Regions from separate parts of the Cupriavidus sp. YAF13 genome, predicted to be linked through region 2. Evidence: predicted binding sites of a transcription regulator. Region 2 holds the regulator's gene; each other region holds the start of a gene.
The links. Region 2 encodes FNR, which switches genes on or off when oxygen is low (the NO sensors DNR and NnrR bind a similar motif). Its sites were predicted from a motif close to TTGATNNNNATCAA; they were not measured.
Positions count from the first base shown of each region.

Region 1: the regulator FNR is predicted to act here: its motif matches at 2,701-2,714, upstream of AB4061_RS23490 (universal stress protein).
Region 3: the regulator FNR is predicted to act here: its motif matches at 2,095-2,108, upstream of AB4061_RS38925 (fatty acid desaturase).
Region 4: the regulator FNR is predicted to act here: its motif matches at 2,458-2,471, upstream of AB4061_RS30505 (type IV pili methyl-accepting chemotaxis transducer N-terminal domain-containing protein).

Region 1 covers NZ_JBFRDD010000031.1:17,629-22,105, forward strand. The annotation lists gene AB4061_RS23480 (DEAD/DEAH box helicase) at 1-1,027, shown strand, start outside; gene AB4061_RS23485 (serine/threonine protein kinase) at 1,061-2,122, shown strand; gene AB4061_RS23490 (universal stress protein) at 2,153-2,590, opposite strand; gene AB4061_RS23495 (hypothetical protein) at 2,849-3,010, shown strand; gene AB4061_RS23500 (M20/M25/M40 family metallo-hydrolase) at 3,305-4,477, shown strand, end outside.
Region 2 covers NZ_JBFRDD010000079.1:22,881-27,357, reverse strand. The annotation lists gene ccoP (cytochrome-c oxidase, cbb3-type subunit III) at 1-30, shown strand, start outside; gene ccoG (cytochrome c oxidase accessory protein CcoG) at 86-1,585, shown strand; gene AB4061_RS37420 (membrane protein) at 1,656-1,874, shown strand; gene AB4061_RS37415 (hypothetical protein) at 1,877-2,122, shown strand; gene fnr (fumarate/nitrate reduction transcriptional regulator Fnr) at 2,209-2,934, opposite strand; gene AB4061_RS37405 (sulfite exporter TauE/SafE family protein) at 3,233-3,997, shown strand.
Region 3 covers NZ_JBFRDD010000093.1:8,129-12,265, forward strand. The annotation lists gene AB4061_RS38915 (NADPH-dependent F420 reductase) at 1-156, shown strand, start outside; gene AB4061_RS38920 (hypothetical protein) at 222-653, opposite strand; gene AB4061_RS38925 (fatty acid desaturase) at 881-1,981, opposite strand; gene guaD (guanine deaminase) at 2,164-3,495, opposite strand; gene AB4061_RS38935 (adenosine deaminase) at 3,559-4,137, opposite strand, start outside.
Region 4 covers NZ_JBFRDD010000048.1:509-4,985, forward strand. The annotation lists gene AB4061_RS30500 (response regulator) at 1-323, opposite strand, end outside; gene AB4061_RS30505 (type IV pili methyl-accepting chemotaxis transducer N-terminal domain-containing protein) at 378-2,369, opposite strand; gene AB4061_RS30510 (NAD(P)H-dependent flavin oxidoreductase) at 2,684-3,865, opposite strand; gene ubiU (ubiquinone anaerobic biosynthesis protein UbiU) at 4,160-4,477, shown strand, end outside.

The DNA.
Region 1 (4,477 bases), on a different contig from region 2:
GGTGGCGCAGCGCGTCTACCCGGTGGACCGCGAGCGCAAGCGCGAACTGCTGGCCCACCTGGTGCGCGAGAACGACTGGCACCAGGTGCTGGTCTTCACCCGCACCAAGCACGGCGCCAACCGCCTGGCCGAGCAGCTCGACAAGGACGGCCTGTCGGCATTGGCGATCCACGGCAACAAGAGCCAGTCGGCCCGCACGCGCGCGCTGACCGAGTTCAAGGCCGGCACGCTGCGCCTGCTGGTGGCTACCGATATCGCCGCGCGCGGCATCGACATCGACCAACTGCCCCACGTGGTCAACTACGACCTCCCCAACGTGCCCGAAGACTACGTGCACCGTATCGGCCGTACCGGCCGCGCCGGCGCCGAGGGCGAGGCGATCTCGCTGGTCTGCGTGGATGAAATCTCGCTGATGCGCGATATCGAACGGCTGATCAAGCGCCAGATCGAGCAAACCATCTTGCCGGGCTTCGAGGTCGATCCGAGCATTCCGGCCGAGCCGATCCAGAAGGGCCGGCAGGCACGCGGCCAGGGCCAGGGCAATGGTGGTGGTGGCCGTGGCCGCGGCCAGGCACCCGCCGGCGGCCAGCCGCGCGGCCGCGCACCGGCGGCAGAAGCTGGCGAGCGCCAGCAACGTCCGGCACGCGCGCCGCAAGGCCGCAGCCAGGCTCCCGCCGCCGCCGATGGACAAGGCCAGCGCCGCGCGCCGCAGGCACAGGGCCAACGCCCGGCGCAGGGCAGCGGACGACCGGCTTCGGCCGGCCAAGGCAACCCGCGTAACGGTCAGGCCAATGGCAACCGCACTGGCGAGGCCAACGGCAACCGTGCCGCCGGCAATGGCAATGGCAGTGGCAATGGCAATGGCAATGGCAACCGCGATCGCAATGGCGACGTCAACGGCAACCGCGCCGGTGCCAACACCCATGTTGCGCAGCCGCGCACCGGACAGGATCCGGCCGCACGCGGTCGCCGTCCGGCGCCGCAAGCCGCGCTGCTGGGCGGCCAGCGCGCCAAGCCCACGCGCTAACTCCACAACGTTCCCCAACGGCTGCCACGCGCCATGTCCAGTTCAGGGTTTGACCTTCAGGTGCCCGGCGACGGCGGCACGCTCACCGATGCCGATGGCGTGCCCTACGCCAGCCTCACGCCGGACCTGATGCTGGATGCGATGGAGGCCGCCGGTTTCGAGCCGGACGGCCGCCTGCTGGCGCTCAATAGTTATGAGAACCGGGTCTGGCAGGTGGGGATCGAAGGCAGCGCGCCGGTGGTGGTCAAGTTCTACCGCCCCGGCCGCTGGAGCGACGCGGCCATTCTGGAAGAGCACGCTTTCGTGCGGCAACTGGCCGACGCCGAGATTCCGGCGGTGCCGGCCATCGCGCGCGACGGCGCCACGCTGCTGGCGCACGCGGGTTTTCGCTTCGCGGTCTTTCCTCGCTGCGGGGGGCGCGAGCCGGAGCTGGATCGTGCGGACACGCTGACCTGGCTTGGCCGTTTCATCGGCCGCATCCATGCGCTCGGCGCCACGCATCCTTACCAGGCACGCCCCACCATCGACGTGGACACCTTCGGGGTGGCCCCGCGCGACTGGCTGCTGGCGCAAGACTGTATTCCCCTGGAACTGCGCCCCGCCTGGCAGGCGGTTGCCGATCTCGCCGTGGATGGCGCTCGCCGTTGCTTCGAGCGCGCGGGCGATGTAGCGCAGTTGCGGCTGCACGGCGATTGCCATCGCGGCAATGTGCTGTGGATCGAGGAGTCGCATGCGGGTTCGCGCCCGCCCGGGCCGCACTTTGTCGACTTCGACGATAGCCGCATGGGGCCGGCGGTGCAGGATCTGTGGATGCTGCTGGAAGGCGATCGCGCCGCCCAGCAGGGCCAGATGGCCGACATCCTGGCCGGCTATGAGGATTTTGCGGAATTCCAGCCGCGTGAGCTTTACCTGATCGAGGCGCTGCGCACGCTGCGCCTGCTGCATTACAGCGCCTGGCTGGCCAGCCGCTGGCGCGATCCGGCCTTTCCGGCGGCATTCCCGTGGTTTGGGACTGCCCGCTACTGGCAGGACCGCATCCTCGAACTGCGCGAGCAGGTCGCGCTGATGGACGAGCCGCCGCTCTGGCCGGTCTGACCCGGCACCGGCCAGCCTGGGCCGGCTGCCTTACTTCTTGCCCGGGGCCTTGACCAGGACTACCGGGCACGGGGCGTGCGCCAGCACCCGTCCCGCCACCGAACCAATCACCGCATCGAAGAACGAGCCGCGGCCGTGCGTGCCCATGACGATGCCGCGTGCGTCGACGCTGGCGGCGTAGGCGACGATGCGTTCCGGCGCAAAGCCGTGCAGCGCGTGTTGCTCGAAGGCGATGCCTGCGGCGCCGAGGATGTCGGCCACGGACTGCATGGCCTTGCCGCTTTCTTCCTGATGCCAGGCGTCGATGGTTTCCTTGCTGACGAAGGCGCGTACCTGTCCGGTGACATCGGGCGTCACATGGACCACATGCACGGTAAAGCCGCCTTGCAGCAGTTTGCCTTCGGCGATGAAGCGGGCGGCCGCGTCGGAAAAGGGCGAACCGTCGGTGGCGAGCACGATGTTGGTCATGGCGGCTATCTCCTGTAATGGCTGTGATCGTTGTCGGCATGGCGGCCCCCGCCGGGGTGGTTCGGGGGCGGTCACCAGGGTCATGATGGCACCCTGCGGGCAACCTTGCCTGGATCCAGATCAAGTCGGGTGCAATCGCCTGCGCCTTCCACGAGTCTTCCATTCCCCGTTTTGATAGCTTTTTTGCACCGCGCCGTGGCATCTCAGCGCCGTTTTGACGTAGGGAAATCTACGCTGCAGATAGGACAACTCTGTCGGATGTTCCGGCTTGCCGCCATGTGGGTCTACTATCGATTGGCGATCGGCGCGCTGGCGATGCTCGCGCTGATCCTGCTTTTTGCCATGGAGTTCGGGCTGGCCAGTGCTATTGCGCGCCGCGAGGAGGGCTTTGCGCAGTCGCCCGACGAGCAGGGCCCCTGAGGGCGCCTGCGCGTTGCCGGGCCCAATGAAGGCGCGCCGCCAGGGGCGTCGTGCATGGACAAGTGGCCTGTAGCGGTTCAGACTGCCGGTGCGGGCCGCGCGGGTGTCTTGCGGCCCGCCCGCCGTATCCGTTGCCATGCACTTTCCTATCCAACAAGAGCCATGAGACTACGTTTCCTTGCCGGCGCGCCTGGCAGCGCGCCGCATTTCGCCCACCTGCATACCCGTTCCCGCATCTTCCAGTCCCCCTTGCACAGCGCCGTCCGCGCGACCGTGTGCGGCGCCCTCGGCGCCATGCTGCTGGCCGCGGGCGCGCATGCCGCCACGCTCGACAGCATGCAGCTGCAGCAGCAGGCCGACCAGGCCGCGGCGCGCAGTTACCGCGAATGGGTCGAATTGCTGGCCCTGCCCAACGACGCCACCGTGCCCGCGGATATCCAGAAGAATGCGGACTGGCTGGTCAAGGCCTTCGCCCGGCGTGGCTTCCAGGCGCGCGAGCTGCCCAATAACGGCAAGCCGATGGTCTACGCCGAATACCCCGCTAGCACGCAGCAAAGCGCTGGCCCGCGCAAGACCGTGCTGTTCTACATGCATTTCGATGGCCAGTCGGTAACGCCGTCGCAATGGGCGCAGCCCAGCCCGTGGGAGGCTACGCTCAAGGCGCGCAGCGCCAATGGCAAGTGGGAGGCGCTGCCGCTGGACAAACTCTATGCCGGCCAGGTCGATCCCGAGTGGCGCGTGTTCGGGCGTTCGTCGTCGGACGACAAGGGCCCCATCGTGATGTTCCTGGCCGCCATGGATGCGCTCAAGGCCGCCGGGGTGGACCCTGCGGTCGATATCAAGGTGCTGCTGGATTCCGAGGAAGAGAAGGGCTCGCCGTCGCTGGGCAAGGTGATCGCTGACAACCTGGCGCTGCTGCGCAATGACGGCATGGTGATCTTCGATGGCCCCATGCACCAGAGCAACCAGCCCACGCTGATCTTCGGCAACCGCGGCGTGCTGCTGGTGCAGCTCAAGGTGTTCGGCGCCAGCCAGGGCCTGCACAGCGGCCACTATGGCAACTATGCCGCCAACCCCGCGCAGCGGCTGGCGAACCTGCTCGCCACCATGAAGGATGACGACGGCCGCGTCACCATTGCCGGCTACTACAAGCCGGTAAAGATCGATGAACGCGCACGCCGCATCATGGCCGCCGTGCCCGACGACGAGGCCGCGCTGCGCCGCCGCCTGGGCATCGCGCGGGCCGAGCGTGTTGGCGCCAACTACCAGGAAGCCATGCAGTACCCCACGCTGAACGTGCGCGGCATGGCCGCCGGCGACGTGGGCGAGAAGGCCCGTACCGTCATTCCGGAAGTGGCGGTGGCCGATATCGATATCCGCACCGTGCCGGAGACCAGCCCGGAATCCCTGTTCGCCCTCGTCAGGCAGCACGTGGAAAAACAGGGCTACCACTTGGTCAAGGGCGAG
Region 2 (4,477 bases):
GGCGGTGCAGGCGAAGGGGGCAAGCAATGAGCCACCACGCTTGTGCTTGTCAGCCGGGCCGGCACCGCGGCGGGGGTGTTCGCTCATGAACGCCCCCGGACCGGAGCCGCTTCAAAGGAACGGGGCCGCGTGGGCGCCGCTGCGAGCGCCCACGCCTGGCGCGGCTGACGCGGAAACGTCGGACGAGACCCTGTACGAAGTCCGCCGCAAGATCTATCCGCGCTCGGTGTCGGGTGCGTTCTCGAACTGGCGGGTCTGGATGGTGGTCCTGACCCAGCTGTTCTTCTATGGCATGCCCTGGCTGCAGTGGAATGGCCGCCAGGCCATGTTGTTCGATCTCGGCGCGCGCAAGTTCTATATATTCGGCCTGGTGCTGTGGCCCCAGGACGTGATCTACCTTGCCGTGCTGCTGGTGATCTCCGCGGTGTCGCTGTTTCTCTTCACGGCGATCGCGGGGCGGCTGTTCTGCGGCTACGCGTGTCCGCAGACCGTGTACACCGAGATCTTCATGTGGATCGAGCGGCATGTGGAAGGCGACCGCTTTGCCCGCATCCGCCTGGACGGCGATCCTTGGAGCGCGCGCAAGCTGCGCCTTAAGGCCACCAAGCACACGCTCTGGATCGTGATCGCGCTATGGACGGGCTTTACCTTCGTCGGCTATTTCTCGCCCATTCGCACGCTCGGCGCGCAAGTGCTGAGCCTCTCGCTGGGCCCGTGGCAGACGTTCTGGATGCTGTTTTACTCGTTTGCCACCTGGGGCAACGCCGGCTTCATGCGCGAGCAGGTCTGCAAGTACATGTGCCCGTATGCGCGCTTCCAGAGCGTGATGGTGGATCGCGACACCTATGTGGTCACCTATGACGTGGGCCGCGGCGAACCGCGCGGCAGCCGCTCGCGCAAGGCGGACCACAAGGCCGCCGGGCTGGGCTCGTGCGTGAATTGCAGCATCTGCGTGCAGGTCTGTCCCACTGGCATCGATATCCGAGATGGCCTGCAGTACGACTGCATTGGCTGCGGCGCGTGTATCGACGCCTGCAACCAGGTCATGGACAAGATGGCCTACCCGCGCGGGCTGATCCGCTATACGTCCGAGAACGCCATGCGCAGCGCGCTCTCCGAGACCGTGGCGCGCAAGCGCCTGGTGCGGCCGCGCACGGTGATCTACTCGGTGATATGGCTGGCGCTGGTCGCCGGCTTCATGGCCTCGCTGGCCATGCGCACGCCGCTCAAGGTCGATATCATCCGCGACCGCGGCGCGCTGGGGCGTGAGGTGGAAGGGCGCTGGATCGAGAACGTGTACCGGCTGCAGCTGATCAACACGACCGAGGCACCGATGCGCGTCGCCGTCAGCGCGGGCAGCGGCGAGCTCAAGGGCCTGGCCGTGGAATATGATCACGCTGCCGGCAACCTGGAACCCACATCCAATCGCCTGATTCCCATCCGGGTGCGCGTGCCGATCGAGTCCGCGGCGCAGGGCACGCACAAGATCGAGGTCACGGTCACCGCGGTGCCCGACGAGGGCGCGGGCAGCCATGGCGCAGAGATTCGACAGAGCACCAGCTTTATCGTGCCGCGCAATCTATGAGGCGGCGGGGACGCTGGATGCACCAATCCGTACGCAACATACGGGATCTAGATCTAGAGGAGGAGGCCAGATGACGCAGCAAAGCAATCCCTGGTGGAAGGAGCCATGGCCGTGGCTGCTGATGAGTGGGCCGTTCGTGGCCATGGTGGCCTGCGGGGTCACGATCTGGCTGGCTATGACCCACCCGGATCCACCCATTGAGGAAGGGGTGGCGCGCCACGGCCTGGTGGTCGAGAAGGCGGGCAGCGCGGCACGCCAGGCAGCGCCGGTCGCGGCGCAAGCGAGGTGATCATGAGACTACGCTGGCTGATGTGGGTGCTGTGGCCCGCTTTCCTGGTCGCCGGGCTGACCACCGCGCTGGTATTCTCCATGGTCGATCCCGGCGACCTGCGCTTCTTCGGCCAGCCGGTCGATGCATCGCGGGAGGCGGTCTACACCGTGGGCTTCCTGATCGCGTGGGTGCTGTGCGCGCTGTCGAGCGGCTTGACGCTGTACACCATGCCCACGCGGCTGGCGGACACGGACGAGCTGGAGTGATTGCGATGCGCGCCTTGCCGGTTCAGGCCAGCAGGCGCGGCATCGCGGCGTGCCGCCGCGGGCGAGGGCGGCCCGCGACGAGCACGTCAGCAGGATTTGTTGACGATCTGCTTGATCCCCACCATGTCGACCAGCTTGACGTGCCGCTGGCGGATCTGGATCAGGCCGGCTTCCGCAAAGCGCGAGAACAGGCGGCTGACGGTTTCGAGCTTGAGCCCCAGGTAGCTGCCGATTTCCTCGCGGCTCATGCGCAGCACGAACTCGGAGGCCGAATAGCCGCGCGCGGACAAGCGCTCGGACAGGTTGATCAGGAAAGCGGCAAGCCGCTCCTCGGCGCGCATCGATCCGAGTGTGATCAACATGACCTGGTCCTGCGAGATCTCCTTGCTCATCAGGCGCATGAACTGGTGCTGCAGGGAAGGCAGGACGTTGGACAACGTCTGGAGATCGCCGAAGCGCACCACGCAGACTTCGGTATCTTCCAGCGCGGTGGCATCCGACGCGTGCTGCATCTCGCCGAGGCCGTCAAGGCCGACGACTTCGCCGGGAAGGTGGAAGCCCGTGATCTGCGAGCGGCCGTCTTCCATTGTCAGGTGGGTCTTGAGCGTGCCGAAGCGGATCGCGTAGACGGCGGTGAGAGGATCGCCGAGGCGGTACAGGGTTTCGCCCTTGCGTACGCGCACCCGGTCCTGGACCAGCGTATCCATCTTTTCGAGGTCCTGCTGCGACATGCCGACGGGCAGGCAGAGCTGGCCGAGCGAGCAAGTGGAGCAGCGGGGCGACATCTCGGTAATGGGAATGGTGGTGAGCAATTGGGGCCTGTCGGTTTAGCGCAGTCAATCAAGCGCGATGTGGCAGGCGCATTGAGTTGAGAGCTTGACGTTGAGAGTCGTCGATTGGAAGCGCCATCCACATCGGCCTGGCGCGCGGGTCTTGCGGCAGTGCGCTATCTGTGCAGCGCGGCTTGCCGTGCCCGTCGTCATGTTGTGCGAGCGCGCTGGTGTGCGCGGGCGCAAGGCCTCATGTTGATAGCGCCTCTTGGAGCTGCGGGGGCGCGTTCGACGCATTTTACCGCGCCGGACGTTGCGATTGTGTGATTGGGAGGAGAAGTTGACCATAGGCGTGCTTATCAGCGTATTTACCCTGGCTTTGCTGGGCGGCGTGCACTGCGCCGCCATGTGCGGCGGGATCGCGCTGGCGGCGGAGCAGGGCGGCGTTGCGCGCGTGCCTGCCACGGTGCTCCGGCGTCCCGGCCATTGGTTGCTGGAACTGCTTGTCATGCATGCCGGGCGGCTTAGCATGTATGCGGTGCTGGGGGCCTTGCTGGGCGCCCTGGGCGCTGGCGTCTGGGGGGCGCAGTACCTGCCGCTGCAGCGCTGGCTGTTTGGGATCGGCAGTGTGATGCTGGTGTTGTCGGGCTTGTGGATGTTGCGCGGGCGCACCATGGGTACGGGTTGGCTGGAGCGGCTCGCCGCCCGTGGCGCGGGCGGCTTGCTGCGCGGCCTTGGCGCCGTCGGGGCGCGCTTGCCGGCTGCGGCCCGGGCGCAGGGGCAGGGCCGGTTGCTGCGCCGCTACGGCATGGGGCTGGCCTGGGGGCTGGTCCCGTGCGGCATGGTGTACGGCGCCCTTGCCATGGCATTGCTGGCCGGCAATGCCGCGTCGGGCGCGCTGGTGATGGCCGTGTTTGGCCTGGGCACCCTGCCGAATCTGCTGGTGATCTCGGGCCTGTCCGGCTATCTCAGGCAGCTTTCGCGGCGCCCGGCGTTGCGGGCTGGCGCTGGCCTTGCGGTGGTGGCCTTTGGCTTGGCCGGGGTGGCGCGCGCGCTGCTTTTGCCTGAGACGCTTGCCGCGCACGGATTCTGTCTGGTCTTCTGAAGCGCTGTTTCGTGGTGTATCTGTCACTTCCTTGCTGAGGTAGCTGTGCGAATCGGTTGCAGGTTTGCCAGGGAATGCCATACAATCGCAAGAACAGCGATATCGCGCAGCGTACTTCATCGTGGCATCGTCAGGTAGCATCCGCTGCTCAGGGATGCATGCCAGGAACACCAAGGCAGGCATCAGCGCCAGGGACCGTTCCCCATCCGCCGTCCGGTTCACAAGATTCGGTTCAAAAGACCAGCTACGGCAGGGCGGGGTGAAATAGGCCAGCAGGCCCGATATCCGTATTTTCTTGCACCCGGCGCGTTCGATGATAGACGCCGCGCCGGACAGGTCCGCCACATCAGGGGGAAGGCGCGACGCAAGGGCTCCGTCGACTGGCAGATAAAGCCGGTGGCCGGGCGATCTCCTGCCGGTCAGGTCCGGCACCCGATGCAATAGAAGAAGGCGCACGGCTGGCATGCATCAAGCATGCGG
Region 3 (4,137 bases), on a different contig from region 2:
CGCGATGCCGGGTTCGAGCCGGTGGTGGTCGGCCGGCTCGCCACGGCCGACAGCTTCGCCCCGGGCGGGCCGCTGTTCCATCAGATCGGCTCGGCCGACGCCATGCGCGCGCGCATGGCGGCACAAAGCGGGAAGACGGTGGCGACGCCTAAGTAATCAGGTCGGCGCCGCCGGGCCGTCCCCCGGCCACGGCGGCGCCAGCATCTTTTTGCAATGGCCTCTTAGCCGCGCCAGGCGCCCTTCATCCAGACCCAGCCACCGCCCTCGAAGCGCCAGACCCAGTGTCCGGGCACCCAGTAGGCGTGCGGCGCGGGGGGCGCAATCGTGATCTGTTCCACGATCACGGGCGGCATCGCCGGCACCGGCTGCTGGACCCAGCGGCCGTGCACCCAGAACCAGTCGTTGCCCTCCCACTTCCAGTGCCCTGGCACCCAGTTCCAGCCATAGGCAGGCGCAGGGCCGCGGTCTTCATGCACCGGCGGCGGCATGTTGCGGACCATCTGGTGGGGCGGCGCAGGCGGCGGCTGCCGTACTATCACGCGCTCGGTCACGCACCCGGCAAGGCTGCCGAGCACCGCCAGCGAGGCGAGCGCCGGCAGGGCGGCGCGGAGCAGGCGGCGGCGTGCGGGCGCATGGGGTTTGCTGATTGCCATTTTTTTGTCCTGTTGGAGCTGATTTGCGCTCAGGCGTCGTCTAAGGGGCGGCCCCGGGTCGGGATGCGCAATGACCTTGGGACCGATACCTTGCTTAACGAGGCAAGCGCCGCGCGGCGGGACAAGCGTGCGGCAAGACTTTGTAATTGAGTATTACGCGCCCCAAAAAGACAAACCGCAGCCAGGGTGGCTGCGGCAGGTGGCGGGTGATGGTGGATGATGGCCGGTTATGCCGGCACAGGCGCGTTAGCGCTGGTCTGCCGGCCGCGGAAGTCCGTCCAGCAGAGCGCCTTGAAGTCGTACAGCTTGCAGCGGCGCGCGGTATGGAAATACCAGCGCCAGGTGAAGTTCTGGATGATGATGCGGCCCGGCAGCGCATGCTCCAGCAGCGCCTGGGCGCGCTTGAGGCGGTATAGCGGCACGCTCATGTCCACGTGGTGCGCGGTGTGCTCCATGATGTGGTGCAGCGCCGCGCCGATGCCATAGCGAAAGCGCAGGTGCACGGTGGTGGAGACGAAGGGCTGGGCGCGCGCCCACATGGCCTTGGTGTCGTACCAGGCCACGCTGGTATGGGTGTGGTGCACGTAGAGCACGAAGCCCACGGTGAAATTCCAGACCAGGAACGGCAGCACGAAGCCCAGCCCGACCAGCATCGCCACCGACTGCCCGGTGGCGATGGCCAGCCACGCCAGCGCGCCGATCCAGGCCACGCCGAAGAGGGCCACCAGCGTGCAGTCCCACATGAAGACGGCGCGGCGCGTGGGCATCTGGCGGCGGCTGGGGAAGAACATCTTGAACCACCAGATCTCGACCAGGTAGTACAGGCCCGCGCCAAAGCCGGTGCGGTAGACCCGCTCCAGCGCGCGGCGCCAGCGCGGCAGGGCCTGGAATTCCTCGAGCGAGTAAGGCTGCCAGACGAAGTCGAAGCCCTTGAGGTTGGAGTAGCCGTGGTGGACCACGTTATGGCCCACTTCCCACAGGCTGTAAGGCGTGAGCGATGGTAGGAAGGTCAACCGGCCCAGCCATTTGTTCAAGCCGCGCCGGGGCGTCAGGCTCTGGTGGCAGGCATCGTGGCCGATGATGAACAGGCGGGCGATGATCAGCCCCGTCACCACGCTGGCGGCCAGCTTGGCGAGCCAGTGGGAGAACAGCACCACCCCGGCCAGCGCCGCCAGGAACAGCGCGGTGTCCAGCGCGAACAGCGCCAGCGCGCGCGGCGTGCTGCGCGCGCCAAGCGGGATCAGCCAGCCGCGGATGATCTTGCGCGAGGGCAGGGGGACGTCAGGGGAAATCGGCTCCGGAAAGGAAGCTTGCTGCGTGGCAATCATGCAAAAACCTTCAGTTGTCGAACGCGGGGTCGGGCTAGGCCCGAGACTGGCGATGCGCGGCCACAGGACGGGCCGATGGTGTGACAGCTTAGAAGGATTGCGTGACAGGGGTGTTGATCCGGGTCAAGCACCGGGTCAAGCCAGCAGGGCCGGACCCGGTGTCACCCAGCGGGAAGTGATGATTAGTGCGCGGCGGTGGCCGGCGCGCTCGCCGGTTCGCCCATCACATACACCTCGCCGATGACGCGGTCGTCACCCAGCATGGCGAAGGCGAACAACTGTTCTTCCAGCGTTTCCGAGCGCTCGCTGCGGCGCGCGATCAGCGGCGTGGCCTGCGGGTCGAGCACGATGAAGTCGGCCTCGCAGCCGGGTGTGAAGCTGCCCACGCGCTCGCTCCAGCCCAGTGCATCGGCAGCGGCGCGCGTGGCCAGGTAGAACATGCGCAACGCGCTAAGGTGGTAGCCGCCCATGCGCGCCACCTTGTGGGCGGCGTTCATGGTGCGCAGCATCGAGAATGAGGTGCCCCCGCCCACGTCGGTGGCAAGCGTCACGTTGAGGCGGTGCGCGTCGGACTGGTGGAAGTCATAGAAGCCGCTGCCCAGGAACAGGTTGGAGGTGGGGCAGTGCGCCACCGCCGCGCCGCTGTCGGCCAGGCGCTTGCGGTCGTCCTGATCGAGGTAGATGGCGTGGCCGTACAGCGCGCCCGGGCGCAGCAGGCCGTAGTGATCGTAGATGTCCAGATAGCTGCGGGCTTGCGGGAACAGCTCGGCCACCCATTTCACTTCGTCGCGGTTCTCCGCCACGTGGGTCTGGATGAACGCGTCCGGGTAGGCCTTGGCCAGTTCGCCGCAGGCTTGCAGCTGCGCTTCGCTGGAGGTGGGCGCGAAGCGCGGCGTAATGGCGTACGACAGGCGGTTCTTGCCGTGCCAGCGCGAGATCAGGTCGGCCGAACCGCGCGCGCCGGACTCGGCGGTGTCGCGCAGGAATTCGGGGCAGTTGCGGTCCATCATCACCTTGCCGGTGACCAGGCGCAGGTTGCGGCGGTCGGCTTCGGCAAACAGCGCATCGGCCGATGCCATATGCACGGTGCTCCAGGCCACAGCGCTGGTGGTGCCGTTGCGCAGCAGTTCGTCGGCAAAGAAGCCGGCCACGGCCGCCGCGTACTCCGGCTCGGCAAAGCGGCGCTCCTCGGGGAAGGTATAGGTCTCCAGCCAGTGCAGCAGGCCGGGCGAGGGCGAGGCGATGATGTCGGTCTGCGGGTAATGCACGTGGGTGTCGATAAAGCCCGGCACGATCAGCTTGCCGCGGCGGTCGATCACTTCGGCGCCCGCCGGGATCTGGTCGGCCAGGTCGGCATGGTTGCCAACCGCGGCGATATGCCCGGCGGTGACGATCAGCACCCCGTCTTCCCAATACTGATACGCGTCGTCATGAAACTGGGGGTCGCGCAGGAAGTGCAGCACACGGCCACGGATGGCGCGGGTGATGGATTGGGTGGGGGGCGTGGTCGTCATATCGATGTCTCGTCATGCGCCGGCGCGCGCATGGCGCGCCGGCATCTTGGTGTGAGCCGCGCTTCAGGCCGTGGAGGCCGCGGCGGGCAGGGGGGATTGCCAGAAGTGGTCGACTTCGGCGAGGAAGGCAGTCTTTTGCGAGGCGGGCAGGAACGACGCCTCGAAACTGTTGCGCGCCAGCTTGTGGCCATCGGCCGCGGTCAGCGGCAAGGCTTCGAAAGTGGCTTCCCAGTTCGCGTTCATATAGCCGCCGAAATAGGCGGGGTCGTCCGAATGCAGCGTGACCAGCACGCCGGCTTCCAGCAGGCGGTGCAGGGAGTGGTCGCGCAGGTCCGGGTAGACCTTGAGCTTCTGGTTGGACAGCGGGCATACCGTGAGCGCCACGCGCTCGCGGGCCAGCCGCTCCACCAGGGCCGGGTCGTCGATGGCGCGCACGCCGTGGTCGATGCGCTCCACCTTGAGGATGTCGAGCGCGTCGGTCACGTATTGCGCCGGGCCTTCCTCGCCGGCATGCGCCACCAGGTGCAGGCCGAGCTCGCGGGCGCGGGCAAACACGCGGGCGAACTTCTCCGGCGGGTTGCCCTGCTCGGAGGAATCCAGCCCGATGCCGACGAAGCGGTCGCGGTAAGGCAGCGCGGCTTC
Region 4 (4,477 bases), on a different contig from region 2:
TCGATATTTTTTAACAGATAGCCCCGGGCACCGCTGCGCAGGGCGGCCGCCAGTTCCTCGGCTTCCTCCGACACGGTGAGCATCACCACGGCAGTGTCGGGCAAGTCTTCCACCAGCAGCTGCAGGGTTTCTAGCCCCGACAGGCCGGGCATGTTCAGGTCCAGCAGGATCACGTCGGGCCGGTGCTGCTTGGCCCGCTTGACGCCCTCTACGCCATCCGCCGCTTCGTCGACGATCTCGAAATCGGTCTGGCGCGCAAGCAGGGCGCGCACACCCGAGCGAAACAGGGAGTGGTCGTCTATCAGGAGGATACGGATGGTCATGATATTCACCTTGAAAAAAAAGCTGGCGAGACAGTTTGGTGGCCGTGCCGTTCACTAGCGCGGCAGGATGAGCTCAACTCGCGTGCCCGTGCCCCGTTCGGCAACGATCCGCAGCGTGGCCGATAGCCGGGCCGCGCGCTCGCGCATGATGTGCAATCCCACATGGGATTGATCGTCTGCCGCCGGCTCCGCGGGGTCGAAGCCATCGCCGTCGTCCTCCACGATCATGCTGAAGGTGCGTCCATTGCGCACGATGACGCTGGCATAGGCGGCACGCGCATGCTTTCGCACATTGGAAAGGGCCTCCTGCAGGATGAACAGCACCTGCAGTTGCTGCTCGGGCTGCAGGGGCGGCCCGCCCTGGGCGTCATTGAACACCAGGGCAAGCTCCGTGCTGCTCTGGCGCCGGAATCGCGCCACGGTGTCTTCCACTGCCTGGCGCAGCTCGCCATGCGCCAGCTTGCTGCGGAAGTTGAGCAGGAGTTCACGCACATCCTGGTAGCTTTCTTCCACACCGCAACGCAACAGCGGCACGATAGCGCGCGTCTCGTCCATATCGTTGCGCGAGACCGCATCTTCCAGCACCTGCACCTGCAGGTTCAGGTAGTTAAGGCCCTGGGCAATGCTGTCGTGCAGGCCCTGCGCCACCAGGTTGCGCTCTTCCACCACCGCGAGCTGGCGTGCGGTTTCCGACAGGTGCAGATGATCGAGCGCCACGCCGATATGCTGCCCCAGCGTCTCAAGCAGGCGTATGTCCGAAGCGGGCAGCTGCAAGGGATCGCGAAAATGCAGGGAGAAGGTGCCCAGCACCGCACGCTGCGTTTCGATGCGGAACACCGCAAGCCCCGGGAAGCCTTCCCTTGCGCAGCCAAAGCGCACACCGGCTGACGGCCCGCTGGCTGACAGCGCCGGGCCTTTGTTGAGGTCTTCGATCAGCACGACCGATTCGCTCGCCGCCTCGCCACAGAAGCACGCATCCACCTTCATGCAGTGCTCGGCCTCTTCCAGTTCCGCGGAGAGGCCGACCGATACCAGCAGATGAAGCTGGTTGTGGTCCGCATCGATCATGCGCACGCTGCCGCCGTCGGCATCGAACTGCTTCATCACGCGCTGCAAGAAGCCGCGGCAAAGCGCCTCGCCGTCGTTTGGCATATTCAGGAAGGCGGCCATGTCGTAGAGCGCCGCGAGGTCGCGGTTGTGCCGCGCCAACTCCGCCGTCTTCTGCGCCACGCGCGCTTCCAGATCCTGGTATAGCCCCTGCAGTTCGCCTGCCATCTGGTTAAAGCCTTGCGCCAGCATGCCGAACTCGTCGCTGGTTTCCACCGGCAGCCGCAGGGAGAACTCCCGCGCGGCCATGCGGTACAAGCCGTCCTGCAAGCGCATGACCGGAAGGATGATCCAGATGTAGAGCAGGTAGATGACGGCTACCGTGCCCATGCAGGCCATGGCCGCGAGTCCCGCCTGCGACAACCGCAGCAGGGTGGTCTTCATGGCGTTCTCTTGCTCGATCATGCTGACCAGGCGATTGACCTGATCCACGAAGGAAGCCAGCGCCGCCGGGTAGGTGGGCGGTTCGCCGTTCGCGGCGGCCAGGTCGGCGAGCGCGAGCGGCTTGATACGCCGGTGCCAGTCAAGGTCTACCCGGTCAAGTTGCGCGTGGATGCCAGGGTCGTCCGGCAGGAACAAGGGGCGTGCCGGATCGCCCTGGCGCAGGCGTGCCAGGGTGGCATCCAGCCCGGTGATCTGAGCCTCCAGTTGATGGCTTGCGCCGGCCCGTGCCCTGGCGAGCTCGATGGCGACGCGATTGGCACGCATGCGCAAGCTGCCGGCATCGTTGATGGCCGCGCCCGCGCCTTCGAGTTGCCATGACAGCCACAGCGTCCCGGAGATCATGGTCAGCACGATCAGCAGCGCGCCCAGCGAGAGCGAGACGATCCGCGTCGACAGGCGGTGGCGCAAGCCTGGCAACGCTGCCTGGGTACGCGGTGGGGTGACGGACGGCTCCGTGGCGGGAGCGGGTGGGCAAGGGGGCGTGAGGTCTACCATGGGGTTCCGGCCCCTGGCATCAGGTTTGCGCTCTGGAACGGCGCTTCAGGGGCTTGTCGCATTATTGACGGCAAGCCGGCGAGCGGGCTTGCGCCAGATCAAGGTCATATGCGGCTACAGGTAGTTCCTGGTGCACTTTCTGAAAATATCATGGCGTGACACAATGACGCGGCGCCGGGCCACGTGCTCGGAAAGCCTGCCGGACACCGCCGCCAACGGCTTTGCGCCGCGCGCTTGCATTCGCTCAGCAGCCCGGCCACGCCCTTGATGCCTGCATCGACCTAGGTCACCTGCCCGCCGTCCGCGCGAGGCCGTCAGGCCGCCGCGGCTGCCGCGCCTTGTGGCGTGCCCAGGCCTGTAGGCATTTCGCCGGTGAGCAGGTAGTGCATCAGTTCGCGTACCGGGCGGATGGCCTCGCCGAACGGCAGGCCCCCCTTGCCACGGAAGAACAGCCCGCGCTCCACGTCGCCGCGCATGGCCTGGGCCAGCTTGAGATCGATACAGAACTGGCCGACACGGCCGATGCCGTCACGCAGGCCGCAGGCCTGCAGGCAGTCGAAGCCTTCGAGGCAGTCGCGGACCTTGGCGCGGGCCTGCAGCGTGGCTTCGCGCGACAGGTAGCGCTTGAGCCATGGCGTCAGTACGGCGCGTGCCGGCAGGCCTGCCACGCTGGTGAATTCGCTCAGTTGTTCGGGGCGCGCGCTGGCCAGGACTTCCTTGAAAGCCGGGTGCGCATCCCCTTCCTCGGTCACGGCGAACGCCGTCCCCAGTTGCACGGCGCTGGCGCCTTCACCCAGCCAGTGGCGGACCTTGGCGTGGCTGTTGATCCCGCCCGCAAGGATCAGGGGCACACTTTCCCAGGCCAGCCCCAGTCCGGCGAACACTTCACGGCATTCGGCCAGCACGCGTGCGAAGGAGAAGCGCCCGTCTCCGATATCGTCGATGCGCGAGGCACCGAGGTGGCCGCCGGCGTGCGCCGGATCTTCGATGACGATGGCGTCAGGCAGGCGGTTCTTCTTCATCCACTTGCGCAGTACCAGCCCCACGCCGCGCGAATCCGACAGGATGGGGATCAAGGCAATGTCCGGGTGGCCGGCCGTGAGGTCGGGCAGGTCCAGCGGCAGTCCCGCGCCCATCACGATCGCATCGGCACCGCTCTCGCACGCCTGCCGGACCAGCGCGGCATGCGAGCTGACGGCCTTCATGACGTTGACCGCGATGGCGCCGCGCCCGCCCGCGAGGCGCCGCGCGCCCTGGATCTCGCGATCCAGTGCCACCAGGTTGGCCGCCTCTATCCTGGCCTTGTCGCGCGACCTGGCGGTGGCCGCCAGCAGGTCCGGGTGATGGTGGCGCAGGTCGATGCTGGCAATGGTGCCCATGCCGTTCTGGCTCGCCACCGCGCCCGCCAGCCGGTGCGCGGAAATGCCGATACCCATGCCGCCCTGTACCACCGGGACCAGCCGGCGGCCAATCAGCTTCAGCCAATGTTGTTGCATATCACTCTCGGTGAGGCATCCCGCTCGCCGGCGGAGATGCCGTGCGCGGCAGGAAAGCGGCATAGGTTTGCATGGACGCGCGCCGGGAAATTTGCGCTGGATCAATCAGCGCACGGCACGATACCAATGGCCTATGCCACTCGGCGGATGGCCCTCGTCCGGTGCGCGCGCCGCCGCGCACGCTTTTGCGCCTGGTCAACTGGTTCGTCGCGGGGCTTGGCTAGGATCCTGGCTCACAGGCGTTCGCCGCCGCCGTGGCGCATGCGGACTCCGAAACCCCGTTGAGCCTATCCAATGACATCCAACACATCCGGCGCAACGCGCCGACCGCAACTGGTTGCGCCCGCCGGCTCGCTGGCGGCGCTGCGCGTGGCGCTGCAACGTGGCGCCGACGCCGTCTACCTCGGCCTGCGCGACGCCACCAATGCGCGCAACTTCGGCGGGCTGAACTTCACCGAGGCCGACATCCAGGCAGGCGTGGCCGAGGCCCACGCGCAAGGCGCGGAAGTCTTGTTCGCCATCAATACCTTCGCGCAGATGGGCGCGGTGGCGAGCTGGCATCGCGCCGTCGATGCCGCGGCGGAACTGGGCGCTGACGCTGTCATCATGGCC